Regions from separate parts of the Bacillus sp. ISL-35 genome, predicted to be linked through region 2. Evidence: predicted binding sites of a transcription regulator. Region 2 holds the regulator's gene; each other region holds the start of a gene.
What was found. Region 2 encodes Rex, which represses fermentation and respiration genes when NADH is low (regulators of the CRP and FNR family bind a similar motif). Its sites were predicted from a motif close to TTGTGAAATATTTCACAA; they were not measured.
Positions count from the first base shown of each region.

Region 1: J7E38_RS04120 (TIGR04053 family radical SAM/SPASM domain-containing protein) is a predicted target of Rex. The motif match lies at 3,486-3,503, and genes of this name have one in related genera.
Region 3: J7E38_RS05010 (hemerythrin domain-containing protein) is a predicted target of Rex. The motif match lies at 2,804-2,821, and genes of this name have one in related genera.
Region 4: pflB (formate C-acetyltransferase) is a predicted target of Rex. The motif match lies at 4,053-4,070, and genes of this name have one in related genera.

Region 1 is NZ_JAGGQK010000002.1:174,519-180,169, forward strand. Features, by position in the region: gene J7E38_RS04090 (BsuPI-related putative proteinase inhibitor) at 1-148, shown strand, start outside; gene J7E38_RS04095 (DUF3813 domain-containing protein) at 189-380, opposite strand; gene J7E38_RS04100 (hypothetical protein) at 381-533, opposite strand; gene J7E38_RS04105 (Cof-type HAD-IIB family hydrolase) at 1,193-2,011, opposite strand; gene yjfP (esterase) at 2,226-2,993, shown strand; gene J7E38_RS04115 (metal-sulfur cluster assembly factor) at 3,070-3,381, shown strand; gene J7E38_RS04120 (TIGR04053 family radical SAM/SPASM domain-containing protein) at 3,564-4,688, shown strand; gene J7E38_RS04125 (Crp/Fnr family transcriptional regulator) at 4,777-5,475, opposite strand.
Region 2 is NZ_JAGGQK010000025.1:4,111-9,761, reverse strand. Features, by position in the region: gene groL (chaperonin GroEL) at 1-412, opposite strand, end outside; gene groES (co-chaperone GroES) at 471-755, opposite strand; gene J7E38_RS22310 (GNAT family N-acetyltransferase) at 942-1,469, opposite strand; gene J7E38_RS22305 (CPBP family intramembrane glutamic endopeptidase) at 1,705-2,436, shown strand; gene J7E38_RS22300 (YdiK family protein) at 2,440-2,640, shown strand; gene J7E38_RS22295 (redox-sensing transcriptional repressor Rex) at 2,665-3,321, opposite strand; gene moaC (cyclic pyranopterin monophosphate synthase MoaC) at 3,349-3,843, opposite strand; gene J7E38_RS22285 (ABC-F family ATP-binding cassette domain-containing protein) at 4,025-5,651, shown strand, end outside.
Region 3 is NZ_JAGGQK010000002.1:365,254-370,904, forward strand. Features, by position in the region: gene J7E38_RS04990 (electron transfer flavoprotein subunit alpha/FixB family protein) at 1-488, shown strand, start outside; gene J7E38_RS04995 (FAD-dependent oxidoreductase) at 481-1,776, shown strand; gene J7E38_RS05000 (ferredoxin family protein) at 1,776-2,060, shown strand; gene J7E38_RS05005 (hypothetical protein) at 2,328-2,663, opposite strand; gene J7E38_RS05010 (hemerythrin domain-containing protein) at 2,881-3,411, shown strand; gene J7E38_RS05015 (hypothetical protein) at 3,762-3,956, opposite strand; gene J7E38_RS05020 (MFS transporter) at 4,059-5,291, opposite strand; gene J7E38_RS05025 (phosphotransferase enzyme family protein) at 5,433-5,651, shown strand, end outside.
Region 4 is NZ_JAGGQK010000001.1:560,686-566,336, reverse strand. Features, by position in the region: gene J7E38_RS02950 (alkaline phosphatase) at 1-393, opposite strand, end outside; gene J7E38_RS02945 (D-alanyl-D-alanine carboxypeptidase family protein) at 550-1,713, opposite strand; gene J7E38_RS02940 (DHH family phosphoesterase) at 2,001-3,200, opposite strand; gene J7E38_RS02935 (cupredoxin domain-containing protein) at 3,363-3,812, shown strand; gene pflB (formate C-acetyltransferase) at 4,157-5,651, shown strand, end outside.

The DNA of each region.
Region 1 (5,651 bases), on a different contig from region 2:
GCACCCTTTTTCGATTGAGGTTGCAATTCCTGAAAATAAGCTGCCGCAAAACGGATCGCTCATTCTCAATCTTTACGAACGCAGTAAGGAGGGCGAAATCATCCACACCTATCCGGTATTGCTCGAAAGGTTCAATCCAAATAAATAAGGCAAAGCAAAAGCTGGCGGGATTCCCGCCAGCTTTGCTGTTACTGGTTTTCAATTGAATTCAGCTCGTCCTGGAATGACCTTAGCTGCTCTTTTTCCGCCATCGTTGTATTGGCATATGCGGAAGAAAGAGCATTTTTCGCTGTGCTGATGGCTGCAGCTTGTTCCGCAGGCTCTGCAGTTTGAGCTAATTGGACAGCCTTCCTAGCTTCCTGAAAAAGCCTGTTTCCCATTTAAATCCCCCCTAAAGAGGACTCTCTGACATTCGCCATCTTTTGAGCTTCAGCCTCGGCATACGTGGTGTGGTAAGGGATTCTTTGAGAATGCTTGGAGACAGTATCTACCCCTTGCTGTACAAAACGCTTGGATTTATTGCTTTTACCCATCGTTTTACCCCTCCATCTACGAGCGAATTTTGAAACAGTCAATCTGGCTGCTTCAATCATAGTATGCTCTTTTAGTGGAAAAACAATCGGGATCGAACCAGGTTCGAGTTGGCAGGTTCAGACATTTTTTAACCTGGAAAATGAGTGGAGACTTCTGAATCCAGACCTTCTATCGGACAACCAGGAGCGAGAGATGTCCGAAAGAGCTCTCCTATCGGACGAACGGAAGCAGGTGGAGAGGAAAAGTGTCCGATAGAGCCCTCCTATCGGACAAATGGAAGCGGATGTGCAGGAAAAGTGTCCGATAGAGCCCTCCTATCGGACAAACAGAAGAGGTGGGAGAGGAAAAGTGTCCGATAGGGCCTACCTATCGGACAAACGGAAGCGGATGTGCAGGAAAAGTGTCCGATAGAGCCCTCCTATCGGACAAACAGAAGCGGATGGGCATGAAAAGTGTCCGATAGGGCCTTCTTATCGGACAAACAGAAGAGGTGGGAGATAAAAAGTGTACAATAGAGCCCTTCTATCGGACAAACGTAAGCGGGTGGAGGAGGGAAAGTGTCCGATATAGTCCTTTTATCGGACAAACCAAAACAAGAAGAAATACAAAAATGTCCGATAGAACTCTTTTCTATCGGACAAATCACTTCTCATTAATTCTATAGTGCTTTCAGATTCAGCAGATCGTTCAAATACACACCAATTCCGTCTTCTTCATTGGTCAGGGTCATGTCGTTGGCGATATTTTTCACATCGGCCACGGCATTGCCCATCGCGATTCCCCGGCCTGCATATTCCAGCATCTCTAAATCATTGTCTTCATCGCCAAATGCAATAATCCGCTCAGCAGGAATTTGGAAATAATCAGAGGCCTTCTTTAGCCCAACAGCTTTATTCAAGCCGTTTTTGACGATTTCGACGACATGGAAGGGTGCTGCCCAGCTTCTATGGTCGATCACTTCTGCATGGACTTCAGAAAGGTGAGCGCGGATCTTGCGGACATGCTCCTCATCTGAATGGATCAGCATACTAGTCGGTGATGCCTTAAGATAGCGCCTTAAATCACCAGTTGTAATATTTGGGTTTCCCATGTTGAAAATGTCCATCAATTTTTCATCATGATAATGGACATAAACATCATCGATCACTTCGGCGATGATATTGTAGAATTTAAAATCATCGAGTGCTTCGACAATGTCCTTGGCAACATCGATTGATAGAGGGGAATGGTGGACACCCCAGCTGCTGTCAAGCGGATGGTGGATGAACGCTCCATTGAAATTGACAATCGGTGTGTCAAGCTGCAGCTCATGGTAATACATTTCACTCGAACGGAATGGTCTTCCTGTAGCGATCATCACTACATGCCCTTCTTCACGCGCTTTTTTGATGACGCGTTTGTTCCGTTCAGAGATCTTTTTATCATCTGTAAGTAATGTGCCGTCCAGGTCTAAAGCGATTAAATGTTTTTCAGCCATAAATACTCCTTCTTCTCTCTGTTTTTTAAATCCTATGCGTATGATTGGCTCTTTTTTCATAAGAGTTCTACAATACCTATATTGGATGGTGGTTTATTTCTTCTTATAACCACTATGGTAACCATTTTACATTTAAATTGTAAAAAAATCATATTCCATACTTTAAAGCACGGTAAAATTTAAGGTCCGTTCGCACAATTTGGAGGGTTATTCAGTGATTTTAGTCGAAAAGAAACGCATTCAAGATATTCCCGTTCTCCATATCGTAAAACAAAATCAATTTTCAGATAGAATGCCACTGATTGTTTTTCTGCATGGTTTTACAAGCACAAAGGAACGAAACATGCATTATGCCTATCTTTATGCCGAAAAAGGGTTCAGGGTCATCATGCCTGAGGCGAAATATCATGGAACCCGCAGTGAGGGATTGTCTGAAACAGAGCTTGGCTTCCGTTTCTGGGAAATCGTCATTACCTCCATCGAAGAGCTTTCATTGATTAAAGCAGAGTTGGTTGAAGAAGGACTCGTAGACCCTTCGAGAATTGGTGTAGCTGGAACGTCAATGGGCGGCATCACCACGCTTGGCGCGATGGCTAAATATGACTGGATCAAGGCCGGCGTAAGTCTGATGGGCAATCCTTCATATGAACAGTTTGCTTTGTGGCAGCTGAATGAAATGGAAAAACGGAATGTGAAAATCAATATATCAAAGAAAGAAATTTCAGATTTGCTCAATCAGCTGAAACAGTACGACCTCAGCCAGCAGCCTGAAAAACTAAATAAACGTCCGCTGTTGTTCTGGCATGGCAGGATGGATCCAGTAGTACCGTATCAATCCGCCTATCATTTTTATGAGCAAAACAGGAAAAACTATGAGGGAACAGAAGGAATGTTTGAGTTCATTACAGATGAACATGCCGGGCATAATGTTTCAAACGCTGGTGTAGAGGCTTCGGCAGAGTGGTTTGCTAAGCATATCTGATGCCTCCCGCTTTTAATGGGAATGAATCATTGTTATGATAGAAACAGGTAAAGCATTAATAAAGGAGTGTTCACCGATGGATGAAGAATTAAAAGAGAGCATTATGGGTGCGCTTGAGATGGTCGTTGACCCTGAACTTGGCGTCGATATCGTGAATTTAGGGCTTGTATATGATGTTGATTTGAATGAGGAAGGGCTTGCAACGGTAACGATGACCCTGACCTCAATGGGCTGCCCGCTTGCCGGCACAATTGTTGAACAGGTAAAACTAGCACTTGCCGACCTCCCAGAAATCAAAGATACAGAAGTGAACATTGTCTTCAACCCGCCGTGGTCAAAAGACATGATGTCACGTTACGCGAAAATTGCCCTCGGTGTAAGGGATTAATCAGCCTTTTGAAACAGCAGGAAATCTCCTGCTGTTTTTTATTTATTGTTTCAGAATCGCAGGTCACAAAATTGTCATAGAAAAAGAGCAATAGGCGATCATTTATGTGAGTTAGTTCACTTAAACATGTTGGAAACACTTATATACTTTTTATATAGAGAAGTACTTAAGGAGGCGCCAATATGTTTGAAAGAGATTTTAACAAAGACCCATTCATTGTGATTTGGGAACTTACGAGAGCCTGCCAGTTGAAATGCCTGCATTGCCGTGCGGAGGCACAATATAGAAGAGACCCGCGTGAACTGTCTTTCGAAGAGGGAAAAGCGCTGATCGATCAAATATACGAAATGAATAATCCGATGCTTGTGTTCACAGGTGGAGACCCATTAATGAGGGAGGACGTTTTTGATATCGCTGAGTACGCTGTGAAAAAAGGTGTACGTGTATCTATGACACCAAGTGCAACACCGAATGTCACCAAGGAAGCAATCGAGAAGGCAAAAGCGGTCGGTCTATCAAGATGGGCATTCAGCATCGACGGGCCCACAGCAGAAATCCACGACCACTTCAGGGGAACAGCCGGTTCCTTTGATTTAACGATGGAAAGGATCAAGTATTTGCACGAGCTGGAAATTCTAATACAAATCAATACGGTCATTTCACGATATAATATAGATTATTTAGATGAAATGGCAAAAATGGTTGAAGATCTGGATTGTGTCCTTTGGAGCGTATTTTTCCTTGTCCCGACAGGACGCGGCCAGGAAAAGGACATGATTTCTCCAGTAGAGCATGAAAAAGTGTTCCAGTGGCTATATGATTTGAGCAAACGAGTAAAGTTTGACATAAAAACAACAGCTGCGCAGCACTACCGCCGGGTTGTTATCCAGCAAAAGATGCGCGAGGCCAGGGACCATACAGACGAAATCAACTACTTGACGGCGCTGACAAATGAAGGATTGACCGGATCCATCGATGGTCTTGGCCGGGCTCCAAAAGGGGTGAACGATGGAAATGGGTTTGTATTCATATCCCATACAGGAGACGTCTTCCCGAGCGGATTGCTTCCGGTTAAAGCAGGGAATGTCCGGGAACAGCCTCTTGCTGAAATCTACAGGGAATCTCCTATATTCAAGTCATTGAGGAATCCTGATGAATACAAAGGGAAATGCGGTGTTTGCGAGTTCAGGCATGTATGCGGAGGGTCTCGTTCGCGGGCATATGCCATGACAGGAGATTACCTGGAGAGTGAACCGTTCTGCGTGTACATTCCGAAAGCGCTGAGAAAACAAAAGCAGGAAAGCTAACAAAAGGAATGAAAAAAGCAGCTCCGTGTCAAACGGGCTGCCTCATCATAGAAAAGCGAGTGGAGCTCAGCTCCACTCGCTTTTTATATTAGTCGATTGAACAGAAAACCGCCGGACAATTTTCACAGCCGATTTCCTGGCGTAAATAATCTACATCATGGATCAGGATTTTTCCTTTTTTAATGGAGATGATCCCTTCACGCTTCAAGTCATTCAGAATCCTGTTTGTACTTTCACGTGATGTGCCGCAAAAATTGGCCAGTTCCTGATTTGTTAACGGCAGGTCAATCAGAATGCCGGTATCTTTATGGATCCCATAGCTGTTTGTCATCCTGATCAATGTGGAGAAAAGTGCTCCTTTTTTCCCGTTAAGGACTAAATCACGGAATTTAGTCTGTGTTTTGCGGAAATGGTCGCTCATCCATTTCATGAATTCGAATGCGAGCGATGGGTTTTGGAAAATCTCCTTTTCGATCACATCTTTCCTGATTGCGGAAATGGTTGCATCCTCCAGGATCAATGCGCTAAGCAAATATTTTGGTGCTTCGGTAAACAGGGTCAATTCCCCGCATAGATCATTTTCCCCGCAAATCCTTAACGCCAGTTCACGGCCATCCTGGGTGACCTTGCTAATCTGCACCTTGCCGCCAAGAATCAAATAAAGCTCCTCTGCCTCCATGCCTTCCTGGAACAAGTATGTGCCCTTCTTAACCTTGAATGTCCGGTCTGCAAACTGGAGCAATTCTTTAATTTCTATTGAATGAGTCACTTTCGTTGTGTTTGGCATGGTCATCACCCTTTTTTAGATTTTAAGCTTCCGTGGCTTTTCGTTATTGAGACAATAATAACACCTGGATAGTGTTAACTAAATGACGCATGAGGAATTGTCAAAATCTCGTCACATTATCTCTTCGTTTTGTTCACATTTTAGAAACAAGTTGCTCTAGATATATTATATCGATA
Region 2 (5,651 bases):
CGATTGGCTTAGAAATAGCCTTTAACTCTTCAACTGCTGTAATAACAGCCTTTTCCATACCTTTGCGGATGCCCATTGGGTTAGCGCCGGCAGTTACGTTCTTAAGGCCTTCACGGATCATTGCTTGAGCAAGAACTGTTGCAGTAGTCGTACCGTCACCAGCAACGTCGTTTGTCTTGCTAGCTACTTCAGCAACAAGCTTAGCACCCATGTTTTCGAATGCATCTTCAAGTTCGATTTCTTTCGCGATTGTTACACCATCGTTAGTGATAAGAGGTGAACCGAATTTCTTCTCAAGAACCACGTTGCGTCCCTTTGGTCCAAGAGTTACTTTTACTGCATTTGCAAGAGAATCTACCCCGCGAAGCATCGCGCGGCGTGCTTCTTCACTGAACTTAATTTCTTTTGCCATTGTAGAAAAACCTCCTCAGATTTTTAATATTTTTACGTTCTGTTTATAATCGCAGTGATTATTCTACTACTGCTAAAATGTCGTTTTCACGTAGGATCAGGTACTCAGTTCCCTGGTACTTCACTTCTGTGCCTGCGTATTTTGAGAAGATAATGCGGTTTCCGACTTCAACTTCTAGAGCAACGCGCTCACCGTTCTCAAGTACACGGCCAGTTCCAACAGCTACGACTTTACCTTCTTGAGGTTTTTCTTTCGCTGTGTCGGGTAAAACGATACCGCTTGCAGTTTTTTCTTCAGACTCAACAAGCTCGATAATAATGCGATCTCCTAGTGGCTTGATCAAGTGAAACAACCTCCTCAAATTATATGTAGATTATTTTTTATTAGCACTCGCCTCAATAGAGTGCTAACACAATTTATATAATAATGAATCTCGATTTTTTTTGCAAGCGTGAAGCAAAAATTTTTCATGAAATTTTACGATGATCCAGGTGCTGTCGAATGCTGTAGAAATCTCCTGCTGACGGCATCATTTACTGGCTTGGTAAAGGACATGCTTCTTCAGCGGACTGCCCTGATCTACTCTCGGGTGATGAAATGTTTTAACAGGGTTCATGCCGATTTTTCTCATGACATTGATAGAGGGTTTATTGATTTCAGCAGTAAAACTGACGACCTCGCTAAAGCCGAGCTCATTGAATCCATATTCCAGACAGGCCCTGGCTCCTTCTGTTGCATAACCTTGGCCCCACGCGTCTTTTTTCAGCCTCCAGCCAATTTCAATACATGGGGTGAAATCTGCGTCAAATGTTGCCCTATGAAACCCGATGAAGCCGATGAACTCTTTCGTTCTCTTCTCTTCAACCGCATATAGCCCAAAGCCGTATTCCTTGAACTCGGCAAGAATCGACTGATAAAACTTCTCAGTTTCTGCGGAAGATAAAACACGAGGAAAATACTGCATCACATCCTGATCTGCATTCATTAGGCAAAAGTGCTCTAAATCTGCCGCAGACCAGTTCCGCAAAATCAGTCGTGGCGTTTCCAAATAAATCATTTGTACCTCCAATTATTCTCAAATTGAAAATGGCACCTTAACCGGATACAGTAAACCCGAACAAGTAACTTTTTCATCCTGGCCCTACAATTTGAACTTTTAAATCATTTACTAGTAGAATAAAGAGAGTGTATATAGTAAGCAAAGCGGTCCCCGTATTTTATTTTACAGGCCAGCATATTATTACGTAAAATTTCAGAACATACATTTCTGCATTATTAAGGAGTTTTTTCAATTGAAAAAAGAATACTGGTACGTCCTTATTGCCTATATTGTTATGCAGCTTTCAAGTCTTGTCGGGGTGCCACTCATTGCTTTGATCGGTGCTGCGATGGGAAAAAGCCTGAATGAAATGCAAACCCTCGCGATTCCATACTGGCTCGTAACCAGCTTTTCGCTGACACTCCTGATCATCCTGCTGATTTTAAGGAAGGAAAGAAACATAAATGCTGATTTGCGCGAAGCATCTTCGCCGGCAAGCTCGGCGGCATGGGCATTCGCCGGGGTATTCCTGGCCCTGTTCGCCCAGTCGATTGCAGGCAGCATTGAAAGCATGCTTGGAATTGAGATGGGCTCGGAGAATACACAGGAAATCATCAAGCTGATTGAAAGGTTCCCGGTTGTGATCCTTGTCAGCTCGATCATCGGTCCGATTCTGGAGGAAATCGTCTTCCGGAAGATTATTTTTGGCAGCCTGCACAAGAAAATGAACTTCTTCTTGGCAGCCTTGATCAGCTCCGTCATATTCGCACTGGCCCATATGGAGCCGGAGCATGTGATCCTATACTCAGCAATGGGCTTCACCTTTGCGTTTCTATATGTAAAAACAAAGCGGATCATCGTGCCAATCATCGCCCATGTTACAATGAATACAATGGTTGTCCTGCTTCAATCCGTATTCAGGGAAGACATTGAGAGAATGATAAAAGAAGCAGAGAAAATTCAAAGCTTTATTGGGGGATTTTAAGTCATGAAGCAATCGCCTATGTTTTCAGGCATTGTCTACATCTTGTTAGGCAGCTTATTCACCTATTTCGCCATCCAGAATGTCAACGATACAGGCTGGGGATTTTTCAGTTATTTGCTCGTCCTGCTCGCCACCTTTGACTTCGGTTCCGGCATCAGGATGATTCTGTTTCATTTCAAACTTAAACAAATGCAGAAAAAATAGCTCCTTCATCGAAGGAGCCATTTTTTATTCTTCTGATTCACTGTCTGTCGGATAATGTTTCAAGAAATAAATCAATGATTGCAGTTCTACTGCCAAATCAATATGATGGATCCTGATCGAAGACGGCACATTCAGCCTCGCCGGCGTAAAGTTCAGGATTCCCTTCACATTCGCCTGTACAAGTCTGTCTGTGATCGGCTGTGCCACTGTTGACGGCACTGTCAGGATTGCCACCTGGATGCCTTCCTCAACCACAACCTTATCGAGATCATCCATGTGATAGACAGGCACATCGCCAATCTGCGTCCCAACCTTATCTGGGTCGACATCGAAGGCAATTTCAATTTTCGTATTATTGTTTTTGGAAAAATTATAATTCAAAAACGCCGTTCCCAAATTACCAACGCCAATCAGCGCAACCTTCGTGAGTTCATCCTGGTCGAGCGTCTTTCGGAAAAAAGTCAGCAGGTAATTCACATTATAGCCGTAACCCTTTTTACCCAAAGCCCCGAAATAGGAAAAGTCCCTCCTGATCGTAGCCGAATCCACTTTTACCGCTTCACTCAGCTCCGCGGACGATACCCTCTGCTTGCCTGAAGAATGCAAGTTCAATAAAAATCGGTAATATAGCGGCAAACGCTTAGCAGTTGCCTGCGGAATCTTCATAGCATCATTCGTCATTCTCCATCCTCCACCCTGTTCGTATTTCTATTTTAACTTCTCATCTCTCTTAAAATCGCCGTTTTTCCCGCCGGTTTTTTCCACGAGATAGGTCCTGCCGATCACCATGCCTTTGTCGACGGCCTTGCACATATCATAAACAGTCAGCGCGCATGCTGCTGCTGCTGTTAACGCTTCCATTTCTACCCCTGTATTCCCTTTTGTTTTAACAGCTGCAGCGATATTTAATATATAGTCATTACCATTTTGCTCCCAATCAAACGAAAGGTCAATGCCTGTTAATGGAATCGGGTGGCACATCGGGATGATCTCTGACGTCTTCTTGGCCGCCATGATGCCAGCAACCTGCGCGACTGCCAGTACATCGCCTTTTTTCATTTTATTTTCAGTAATCCTTACATATATATCTTCATTAACGGTGATGCTTGAATGGGCGACTGCCGTACGGACCGTCTCCGGTTTTTCACTGACATCGACCATCTTCGCTCTTCCCTCTTCATTAAAATGCGTAAATTCTGCCATGTTCAAGCTCCTTTCAACCAAATAATACACTATTTTCCCAAACTTGTGTGTGAACTTTGTTTCTATCTTCACATATAGAGGAGGAAATTTTTCATACCTTACCACCCATTGCAGGCCGCACATATTGCCGAGCCCATAGGATTGGGTTACACTATCCCTAAGGCATTAGAGGTGAAAAATAATGATTCTATTACAAGTCAATCAGCTATCAAAATATTTTGCGGCTGATCTTATTTTATCGAATATCAAGTTTGAAATACAGACCAATGACCGTGTTGCCCTGGTCGGCCGGAACGGGGCGGGAAAATCCACCCTGCTGAAAATCATTGCCGGCTATGAATCCCATGACGGCGGCGAGATTATCCGCCCGAAAGGAACATCAATCGGCTACCTGGCCCAGAATACCGGACTGGAATCCGAGAAAAGCATTTGGGATGAAATGCTGGCTGTTTTTGACCATCTGCACAGCATGGAAAAAGAACTGCGCCGGCTTGAAGAAAAAATGTCGGATCCTGGCATCCTGTCGAATGAGTCAGAGTATGAAAGAGTATTAAAGGATTATGACGTTTTGCAGGTCCAGTTCAAGGAAAAAGGCGGCTACCAGTACGAAGCGGACATCCGCTCCGTCCTTCACGGCCTGAACTTCCAGTCTTTTGATTATTCCACAAAAATCTCCACTTTAAGCGGAGGACAGAAAACAAGGCTTGCGCTCGCAAAGCTGTTATTGACTCGTCCTGATATTTTGATTCTCGACGAACCGACTAACCATCTGGACATTGACACACTTTCCTGGCTTGAGCAGTATCTCCAGGGCTATGACGGTGCGATTTTAATTGTTTCACACGACCGTTACTTCCTTGATAAGGTTGTGAACCAGGTATACGAGATTTCCCGTCACCAGTTGACGAAGTTCCCTGGCAATTACAGCTCGTATTTAGAACATAAAGCCGCAAATTATGAGCGCGACCTGAAGCTATATGAAAAGCAGCAGGATGAGATCTCCAAGCTGCAGGACTTTATCCAGCGAAATCTTGCCAGGGCCTCAACAACGAAACGGGCCCAGAGCCGCCGGAAACAGCTCGAGAAGATCGACCGGATGGACAGGCCGATGGGAGATGAAAAATCTGCTTCCTTCAGCTTCCAGATCGAACGCCAGAGCGGGAATGACGTCCTGAAGGTAAATACACTTGCTGTCGGCTATCAGAATGAAGTCGTCTCCGAAAATATATCTTTCAACCTTTCACGTGGCGACAGTACGGCCCTCGTTGGACCAAACGGAGTCGGCAAGTCGACCTTATTGAAGACCATTGTTGAAAAATTGCCATCGATTGCCGGCAATATTCAGTACGGCTCCAATGTTTCAATCGGCTATTACGATCAGGAACAGGCTGAACTTAGCTCGAACAAAAAGGTTTTAAATGAGCTGTGGGACGAGTATCCACTGAAATCCGAAAAGGAGATCCGCACCGTATTGGGCAACTTCCTTTTTTCAGGCGATGATGTGTTAAAAATCGTCTCGACCCTGAGCGGCGGCGAAAAAGCGCGGTTGGCACTGGCCAAGCTAATGCTGCAAAATTCCAATTTCCTTATTCTGGATGAACCAACAAACCATCTGGACCTGGACAGCAAGGAAGTCCTTGAGAACGCCTTGATCGATTATCCAGGCACCATCCTGTTCGTCTCTCACGACCGTTATTTTATCAACAGGATCGCCACCAAGGTCCTTGAACTCGACCGTGCCGGAGCAACAGAATATCTTGGTGATTATGATTACTACGTCGAGAAGAAATTAGAGCAGGAAGAACTTG
Region 3 (5,651 bases), on a different contig from region 2:
TCATTGAAGAAGAACTGGAACTTAGAGAAGAGGACATGCGCACAAAAGTGCTTAAAATTGTGAAGGACGTAACAAAAAAAGCAAGTCTGTCAGAAGCTCATGTCATTGTAGCAGGCGGAAAAGGAATGGGCGATATCCAGGGATTTCAGCTGATCCATGAACTGGCCGAAGTCATCGGCGCAAGCGTCGGAGGAACGAGGGATGTTGTTGAAGCAGGCTGGCTGAAGCATGAGCAGCAGGTCGGGCAGACGGGGGAGACCGTCACACCAAAAATCTACTTTGCCATCGGGATATCCGGGGCAATCCAGCACGTGGAGGGCATGAAAAACTCCGAGTTGATCATCGCCATCAACAAGGATCCGAATGCACCGATTTTCGATGTTGCCACATATGGCATAGTCGGTGATGCATTGGAAATTGTTCCAAAGCTGATCAAACAGTTCAAAGAGCTCAGCAAAGAGAAGGGCGGGGAAATGAGCTATGTCTGAAAAATTTGATGTAATCGTCGTAGGAGCCGGCCCTGCTGGAACATCATGTGCCTACAACTGTGCCAAAAATGGATTGAAAACATTGTTGATTGAACGGGGGGAATATCCAGGCTCAAAGAACGTTATGGGCGGAGTTCTTTACCGTAAACAGATGGAAGACATCATTCCCGAGTTCTGGAAGGAAGCGCCGCTGGAAAGGCCAGTCGTAGAACAGCGTTTTTGGATGATGGATAAAGAATCGGTTGTCCAGTTTGGTTATAAAGGTCTCGAATGGGCGGTTGAACCATATAATAACTTTACAGTCCTGCGGGCACATTTTGATCAGTGGTTCGCAAAGAAAGCTGTCGAGCAAGGGGCATTATTGATAAATGAAACAGTTGTGACGGAATGTATCGTTGAAAACGGTAAGGTGGTAGGCGTCAAGACCGATCGTCCAGATGGAGAAGTATTTGCAGATGTTGTCGTGCTGGCAGACGGAGTCAACTCCCTGCTTTCCAAGCAGCTCGGCTTCCATCGTGAATTCCGGCCTGATGAGGTTGCCCTGACGGTAATGGAAGTAATCAATCTGCCGAAGGACAAAATCAATGAACGCTTCAATCTTGAAGGAAATCACGGAACGACGATTGAAATTTTCGGAGATTCTACAAAAGGCAATCTGGGCACTGCCTTCCTCTATACAAACAAAGAAAGCTTGAATATCGGAGTGGGAACCACACTTTCAAGCATGATCAAAGCAAAGCTTAAGCCATATGAACTTCTGGATTACCTGAAAAAGCATCCAATGGTACGTCCATATCTGGAGGGAGGAGAGTCTGCGGAATATCTTGCGCACTTGATTCCGGAGGGTGGATTCCATTCTGTGCCGAGAGTTGCCGGAAACGGGGTGCTTGTCGTGGGAGATGCTGCCCAGCTGGTCAATGCCATTCATCGTGAGGGTTCAAACATGGCGATGGCTTCGGGACAAATGGCTGCTGAAGCGATTGTCGAGGCCAAGAAAGATGGCGACTTCAGCGAGAACAGCCTGAACCGCTATAAGGAAGCATTATTCGGCAGCTTCATCATAAAGGACCTTGAAAAATACAAGGATGCAGCACATACCTTCGAGACATACCCGCAATACTTCAAGGAATATCTGCCAATGATGAACAAAGCGATGAGCAAATTCTTCACGGTAGATGGAACACCTAAGAGAGAAAAACAAAAGGAAATCATGCGCAGTGTGACGGCTGAAAAAGGAACCTTTAAGATAATGCAAGACATCTATCGTGCCTGGAAGGCGGTGAAATAATGTCAACGACAAACATCGAGGAAAAACAATTTCTTTTAAGGTTTAAGTGTGACACGAAATCGCATCTGACCGTTCTGGACCATGACGTCTGCATGACTCAGTGCCCTGATAAACTGTGCACCGTATTCTGTCCGGCTGAGGTCTACAAATGGGAAGGAAAACGGATGCAGGTAGGCTATGAGGGCTGCCATGAGTGTGGGAGCTGCCGGATTGGCTGCCCGTACCAGAACATCAAATGGGAATATCCAAAAGGCGGACATGGAATCGTATTCAGGCTCGCGTGACCAAGAAAAAGTAAAAAGCTGGCGACTGACCTAAAATGGTCGCCAGCTTTTTCTGTTTTATTCGTTTTGGGTAATCAAGGGAACTTTGAAGAAGAGCTAGTAATTTTGGGGAGCAAAGTCTTGAAATAGTTATTGAATCGTGGGAAGGGGATCAGTTTACAAAATCAATCTTATAGAAATGTTCTATATTCATCATATGTAAGTTAATTCACAAGTGGGTGCAAAAAAGGGTGAAGCTTAAGAGGGTATGGATTTAGGGGGGAGAGATTAGCTGATTTTTTCTTGATGGCGCATCAAGTGAAGTTCATCATTGCGGATTTCTTTTTCTAATTTCCGCGCTTCAAGCATGGCATCATCGAAACGGTCAAACAATTCCGAAGCGTACACGGGTTTGCCGGCATCATAGATTCCGGAAGAGTCTGATTTATAAATGGTAACATTCCAATGGTAAGAATCTTTGCCTTCTTCCTGATGGCCCTGTAATCCGATCATTAAATGTGTATAGAACAGATCAGGCTGGATTCCAAGGAAGGATTTCTGGTCACTAAGCCCCGCGGGAACAAGTGATTTTCCATAAAAATCGCGATATAAAGAGTTCTGCAATCTACATTCACTCCTTTTACATTAAGCTATAACTTCATTATATGTAAGGTGTTTAGATATTTGAAGAATAATTGTTAAAATTTTTAGAAATTTTAACGAAGTGTCATATTTCCTTCACAATTTCGTTCGTAAAATGAAAATTGTGATTCCTATCACAACCTGGGAGATTACTGGTTTTTATAATGAAGGTATCAAAATGTATAGGAGGCCGATTAGCATGACAGGCTGTATGAGCGGTTTAACCCAGGATTCTAATTTTACATTAAGTGAAGGTCTTCAACAGTTAAAAAGTGAACACCCGCCATTATTGGAAAGGCTTGCGCATCTTTTGGTTCTTTCAGGGAAAGTTGAGGAAGGTATGCAAATGGAGGAGAACTTTTCAAAGCTGAGGGAGATGGTCGTCGAATTCCTCGCTGAACTGGAACCCCATTCAGAGCGGGAAGAGGGCGTTTTGTTCGAGATGATGGCTGCTTATATCGGAAGGGAAATGGGACCAATAGCGGTGATGGAATATGAACATGATCAGGCAAAACGGTTTATCGGCGCTTTCCTTCATAACACAAAGGATGGAGTTGCAGGTCTTACAGCCGAGCAGATGGTCGAAAATGCCCAACTGATCAAAAATGCAAACTACACCTTGGTGAGCCATTTCTCAAAAGAAGAGAGCATCCTATTCCCTATGGCGGAAAATATGCTCAGCGAAGAAGAAAAGCAAGAATTAGCTCAGCGCATTAAGTTAATAAAATAGGGGCTCTGTTAAAGCTAAATGTTGATTTCTAAATCCTGTTGATTGTAGAGGAAGGCGCGTAGACTCCTCCGAAAATGCTACCGCATTTCCATCGTGCGTGGGCTGATTCAGGAAGCTAATCAATGTCCTGCGGGCGAAGCTGGTCAGGTGAGACCCCGCAGGAGCAAAGCGACGAGGAGGCTCAGCGCCAGCCAGGAAGAATTGCCTTTTGAAAAAGCCGGCAGTTGGGCTTTTTCATTATTCTTCCAGCGGAAAGCGAAGCGCCTGGAACGAAAATCAACAGCCTTGTTTAACAGAGCCAAAATAAAAATAAAAAGGGTGAAGCGATTGCTTCACCCTTTCTTTTACATTTAAGCCGTTGTGATTGTGACCAGTTTAATGTCTTTTGTATCGAATTTATAAAAAACATCATCTTCACCGGTGAATTCAATCATGCCTTCCTGGTCTTTGGCATCCTGGATGGCTTCAGATATGTTTTCCACCTCGATTGGTCGTGAAACGACAAAATCTTTTTCAAAAAAATAATTAATCTTAAACTTAGACATGATAATCTCCCTTCAATATATCCTCACTATCTTTCTTTCCTTAACAGGAGCATGCCTAAACGTAAAAAATGCAGATGGAAAATTTTAATTGCCAGTGACGTTTTATCTATTCCATTCTGCCAGTTGTTGATCTGTCGGAAGGAACATGGTCAGGATTCCCAGCAGGGGCAGGAAGCCGACGCAGATAATCATCATTGGAAGCCCGATCATGTCAGCGAGATATCCCAGGCCGACAGAGCCGATAGCACCCATGCCGAATGCCAATCCTACTGTCAGTCCGGCCATCGTACCGATTTTGCCGGGAACCAGTTCCTGGGCATATACAACCGTAACGGAAAAGCTCGACATCAGGATAAAGCCGCTGATGGTCAACAGGAAGACTGCAACCGAAAGGGGCATAAATGGGATGATTGCCGACATAGGAGCAGTTGCGATCATGGAAAGGAAAATGATCTTCTTCTTTCCAAAACGGTCAGCGAGCGGGCCGCCAAAGAATGTGCCGAACGCACCTGCAACAAGAAAAGCAAACAGGAACAATTGCGCTTCCTTAATCGAAAGTCCATATTTATCAATCGCATAAAATGCATAGAAATTTGTCATGCCAGAAATATACCAGGATCTTGCAAAGATTAAAAATAAAATCAGGACAAGAGCCATCTTGATATTTTTAGAAATGCCATTATTGATTTTTGTGGTGGCTTGTCTGGTTCTAGCGGCAATTTTATCAAAGTTCAATTTGCGGTTGTACCATGTAGCAATATAGATGAGCAGTCCTACGGCAATGGCAGCTACAAGCGTAAACCATACAGCACCGAATTGGCCAAGCGGAACTAATATCAGCGCGGTGATGAGCGGAGCAAGTGCCTGCCCGGAATTTCCGCCAACCTGGTATATGGATTGTGCCAATCCTCTGCGCGGGCCTGCTGCCATATAGGCTACACGCGACCCTTCAGGATGGAAGACAGCTGATCCTAGGCCGATGAACAAAACCGAGAGAATGACAAACTCGAAACTCGGAGCGAATGCCAGGCCGAGAACACCGAACATTGTTGAGGTAAGACCGAGCGGAAGGGCAAACGGCATCGGCTTTTTGTCGGTTGCCATCCCAATCAAAGGCTGAAGGATGGAAGATACGATATTCAAGGAAAAGGCAATCATTCCTAGTTGGGTAAATGAAAGGCCCATCGATTTCTCGAGTATAGGGAACATCGCAGGAATGACGGACTGGATGGAATCGTTCAATAAATGTACCAATCCAATGATAAAAAGTATTTTATATGCTGTCACATTTTGATTTTGCGTTTTTGCGCTGACAGCAGCTGCTGTTTGGCTCATGTTTGTCTCCTTTAAAATTTATTTCGGTTTCCTACATATCATTTTACAAAAAAAGTCACCAGATAAGAATAGCTTTTCTATTAAAATATATGGTCTAATAAAATTGAGAAAATACAGATTATTCAAAGAGGAGAGCGAGGAATGGAACAGACAGTGAATTTACAGATGACCGTGGAAGTGTTGAATGGTTTTCTGGAGCGTTTTGGTTTAGAGGCCGAAGTAAAGAAGCTTGGGGATTTCGAAAATTATGTATTTGAAACGTATAGGACTGGCCAGCCCTATATCATGCGCATCACTCATAGTACCCATCGTAATAAGGATGAGATTTTATCCGAGCTCGACTGGATGAGACATTTATAC
Region 4 (5,651 bases), on a different contig from region 2:
GACAGTCTTTGCTTCAGATCCATCATTATCAACAGCAATTGCATTGTTATAAGTTTTGATGCCTGCAGACATTGCCGTTGCTGCTGATGCAGAGTCAGTTACATTTTGCTCAGGATCTTCTGGATAAGTCATTTGGTTACCTACCAGGTATTTATCCAATTCTGTTCTCTCTGCTTCAGGTGTATCAGGATTATCCTTCAAGTAACGATATGCTGATGTATAAGAAACTCCCATGCCATCTCCAATCAGGAAGATGACATTCTTAATTTCTGCACTGTTATTTTTCTCGTCATTTTTTGCCTCTGCATTGAATGTTCCTACTAAACTGCCGAACGCCACAGTTGATAGGACAGCGAGCGGAAGAATCTTCTTTTTAAAGTTAGCTTTAATCATTACAAGACCTCCAGATAAGATATTTACTACGCTTCCTACTATAATGCCTGTCTATTAATCTCTTATTAACACACTGTAAAGTTGTTTTAATTCCTTGTAAAATTTATTTACAATTTGTCCTTCCCCTAAAAAGGTCCAAAAAAAAAGCAGGCAAGATTACCTGCTTCGATATCTTCTATTTTTCTTTTGCTTTCGATTCATGATCCATAGAATGGCGGCTGCAACCAATACGGCTCCAAAAATAGTATTGACAGATACTAGTCCGCTTTGCTTTGGCTCCTGAGTGGTTTTTTTCACTTCAGGTTTCTTTTCAATCAATGGCTTTAGTTCAATCGTTTGAAGGGTCCTTCCATTTTCACTCTCTATATTTAGAACTCCGTCATCATCGACTACTCTCTTTCCATTTTCAATCGGTTCAGTTACGAATAGGTCCTCACCCGCTTTGAACTCCAGCTCTCCACTTGTGAAGGTTTCACCCTTCTTGATTTGTGCCGATTTATAGGAAGCAAAGCCATAATCAAATAATTTTATCGTATCCTTATAAATCTCTCTTTTGAATTCGGATTTCAGTAATATTGCCGTCAATTTCAATTGGCCATTCTCTGCCGTCGTAGCCAGGGTTTGCTTGGATTGATCGACAAAACCCGTTTTCCCCCCGGTTACTCCTTCATATGGAATTTCACCTTTTAACATTCGATGATGGGAAAAAATTTTTGTTTTCCATGACTCACCTTCCCACTGCAGTTCCCTGGTACCGAATATTTCCCGGAATTCATCGTTTTTCATCGCGTAGTTCAGAATTAAAGCCAGATCCTTTGCAGTCGTATAATGATTCTCGTCAAATAAACCATGGGGATTGACAAAATGGGTGTCTTTTACACCGATTTCATTTTCAAGGTATTCATTTATGCTTTTGGAGTAGTTCTCCATTGTCCCATCAAGATGAATAGCAATCGCCAATGCGGCATCGTTTCCCGAATTGATCAGCATCCCCTGGATCAGCTTCTTTAATGGCACTTGTTCACCAGGATTTAGATACACTCTCGTACCTTCAATTTCCTTGACTTTTTCACTAACGACTACCTGATCATTCAAATCTGCAGTTTCAATCGCATAAATAGCTGTGGCAATCTTTGTAAGGCTTGCAGGATACATTCTCTTTTCTTCATTTTTCCCAAACAGAATGGCACCTGACTGCGTGTCCATTAAAACAGCCGCTTCAGAAGTTAATTCCGGATCATTTTCTTCTGCATGTACAAATTGCGCGAAAGAGTACATGCTAATCAGAAGCACCATTGACAATGCCAAAAGTTTTCTCATCCATAACACATCCATTTTAAAATTCTGCAATCATTTTACCAGAAACCGGCCTATAATGGTTCAGTGTTATTATTTTTTAACCCAAATGGAATAAAAGGAAACATTGACAGTACAAAAAGACAGCTCCTCTTTCTGCGCAGACAAGCGACTTGTGCACTTAGATGTTAAACAAAAGGGTGTCCCAAAAGTTTATACCTTTTGGGACACCCTCTAGCTGTTTTACTATGGGTCAGCTTTTCCGAACCGTGAAAATCAGATTCGAGGTTTCTTTTTGCTCAATGAAACCTTCACGAAAGAAAACCTTTATTATAAACTATGCTTTCAAGGTATCCAATATATGCTTCATCCCTCGCAAGTGCTGCTCCATACTTCCTTTTCAAGAAACGTACTGCTTCTGCGGAATCATTAAACGGTCCCAGTCTTTTATCATGCTCTTGCTTAATAAAATGACGGGTTCCATCCTTATAGATGAAAAACAGATCCCTATCCCTATTTTCGTAGAGACAGCCTTTTTGTGAATCCTTAAGATTATACGTATTTTTGAATGCGTCTTGTTTAATCGGCTCAAGAGGAAACACTTGATCAATATAACGTTTATAAGCTTCCCCATTTATTGTACATCCAGAAGCCTTCGCATGTCCCCCGCCACCAAATTCTCCTGCGACAGCAGAAACGTCTACATCATCATGTATCGTCCTGAAACTGATTTTCCTTCCGCCTACATTTAAGATCGCGATATAATCCAGGTGTGGAAACTCCTTCCCCAGTTCATTCCCCAGTTCAGAGTGATAGGATTCGGCATGCACCACTCCTCCATACAGTCCATCATGTTCCATTTGGATGATTTCCCTTTTCTTTCTCCTTATATAACGTTCGATTTTATCCTCTTCCATTTCTAGTAACTTCTGTTCAAATTCATCGAATTCGAATTCATCACCTGTTTGCAGTCTGGATATCATCCGTTCTTCAAATTCTTCTATAGAAACCATGTAAAATAAATCATTCAGATTCTTTGCCTTGAAATTCTGGAGAATATCCCAATCCCATGTGTCATACTGTCGGACCAGCTCAACAAACTCATCAATTGCTCCGTTATCAGCCATTTTTCCCTTGTCTTTCAGGTATTCATACACTAATGAAGCTGCGCTTGTTAGTGTCCCGGATTCATCTTCTACTTTAACGTATCCCCAGCTATAGTCATTGAAATGCAAAGCCGTTTTATGGTGGTCGATCAGATTGGCCTTCCCTCCTTCTGACACAAAACGATTGATCCTTTCCGTTATTTCATGATTGACGGAAAGATCGGTTATGTATAGATGGTCTTCCTTTTTCATGCGCTCATTCATTCTCTCAAAGTATTTCTCTACCTGAAAATTCAACCCAGATACAGAATTATAGCGGATATCCGCTTTTTCACCGAATGCAAGCCGGAAAAGAATCCCGCAGGCCACTCCATCCAAATCATTATGTGTAAATAAACGGTACATCGGTTTCCACCTTCCCTTTCTCAAGCTGTTTACTCTATAAGAGCCTAATTTATAGTCTGTTGTTGGCAAGATAATCTATACAAAAGAAAATCCAAAAAATTAGACAAGTTCAACAAGGGGACGAGCATAGATATTTATAGAGGATTATAAGGAGGTGAAAACATGCATTTCTTTGTATTTAAAAGAAGGACTTTATATTTAATCGGCCTAATTGTCTTCATTTTCATCATCGGCTCAATATGGTTGAACCTAAATCCTGATGCAACTCCAGCTATTGGCGGACAGAATGAACAAACCAGGGAAATACACCTGGTGACAGGAGAATTCAAGTCGAAAACCGACGACGGTAAAGAAATTGAAGCATACCGCTGGGACCCGGGCACCATCTTCATTGAAAAGGGCGAAAAGGTGAGCCTAAATATACTTGGGGTGAACGGCAAGGAACATCCTTTCATCATTGAAGGAACAGAAATCAAGGGAGTTGTTAAAAAAGGCGAGGAAACTGTTGTACCTTTGCAATTTGACAAGGAAGGAACATACAGGCTGATCTGCCTTACCCACCCTTCAGCGGAACATAACGGGCCGATGATTGCTTATATTGTAGTGGATTAGATCCATCCGAAAACAGGAATTCGATTCCTGTTCTTTCTTTTAATTGGGAGCTGCTTTCTCACTAATATTACAAATTGACACAAAACATACAAATCACTATAGACACAGTGTAAATATTTCCTGTTAGCATTAAATACATAAGTATATTTTATATAACAGACTAATCAAAATCGAAATTAATTATAGTACAGTTTTTTTACACATCCTACGAAAAATTAACTAAGTCACGTTTTAATCGTTTTGTTCATAATTTCACAAATACGTCACACTCATTCTGTTACATTCGTAGTATGATAATAGTGTGGTAACTGTTATACAAACATCTACTTTAGAGGTGAACCAAAATGGAACAATGGAAAGGCTTTAAAAATGGCGCTTGGCAAGAAGAAATCAATGTCCGCGATTTTATCCTGAAGAACTTCTCTGAATATACCGGGGACTCAAGCTTCCTTGAAGGTGCAACTGAGGAAACACTCCAATTATGGCAGCAAGTAATGGAATTGACAAAACAGGAGCGAGAAAACGGCGGGATCCTTGATATGGATACTGAAGTGGTTTCCACCATTACTTCACATGGCCCAGGCTATCTTGATAAATCAAAAGAAAAGGTTGTCGGTTTCCAGACAGATCAGCCATTTAAAAGGTCTATGCAGCCTTTTGGCGGAATTCGTATGGCTAAGGCCGCATGCGAGGCATATGGTTATGAATTGGATAAAGAAGTAGAAAAGATTTTCACAGACTTCCGTAAAACTCATAACCAGGGTGTTTTCGATGTATATACAAAAGAAATGCTCCAGGCTCGTAAAGCTGGCATCATCACTGGCTTGCCAGATGCTTATGGCCGCGGCCGAATCATCGGTGACTATCGTCGTGTAGCTCTTTATGGTGTTGACTTCCTTATGGAGCAAAAGAAGAAAGACCATGGAACGACAAGCAGCGTAATGACTGAGGACACTATGCGACTGAGAGAAGAAATCTCGGAGCAATACCGTTCATTGAATGAATTGAAGCAGCTTGCACAGAGCTATGGCTATGATATTTCAAAACCAGCAACCAATGCAGCGGAAGCTTTCCAATGGGTCTACTTTGCATATCTTGCAGCAATCAAAGAACAGAATGGTGCAGCAATGAGTCTCGGACGCGTCGCGACCTTCCTGGATATCTATATTGAACGCGATCTTCAAAATGGCACCCTGACTGAACAAGAGGCACAGGAGCTTGTCGACCATTTTGTCATGAAGCTTCGTCTCGTGAAATTCGCACGCACGCCTGATTACAACGAGTTATTCAGCGGGGACCCTACCTGGGTGACTGAATCAATCGGCGGAATGGCACATAACGGACAATCACTTGTAACGAAGAACTCTTTCCGGTTCCTTCACACTCTTGATAACCTTGGTCCTGCACCGGAGCCTAACCTTACCGTGTTATGGTCCCCTGCCCTGCCAGAAAACTTCAAGAAATACTGTGCTGAAATGTCCATTAAAACCAGTTCAATCCAGTATGAAAACGACGATTTGATGCGCTGTGAATATGGTGATGACTACGGGATCGCCTGTTGCGTATCCGCGATGGAAATCGGAAAGCAGATGCAATTCTTCGGCGCCCGTGCCAACCTGGCAAAAGCTTTGCTTTACGCAATCAATGGCGGTGTCGATGAAAAACTTAAAGTACAGGTTGCACCAGCCTTCAGCCCGATCACTTCCGATGTGCTTGACTACAAAGAAGTTATGGCCAAATTCGATAATGTGATGGAATGGCTTGCCGGCCTTTACATCAACACTCTCAATGTCATTCACTACATGCATGATAAATACAGCTACGAACGGATTGAAATGG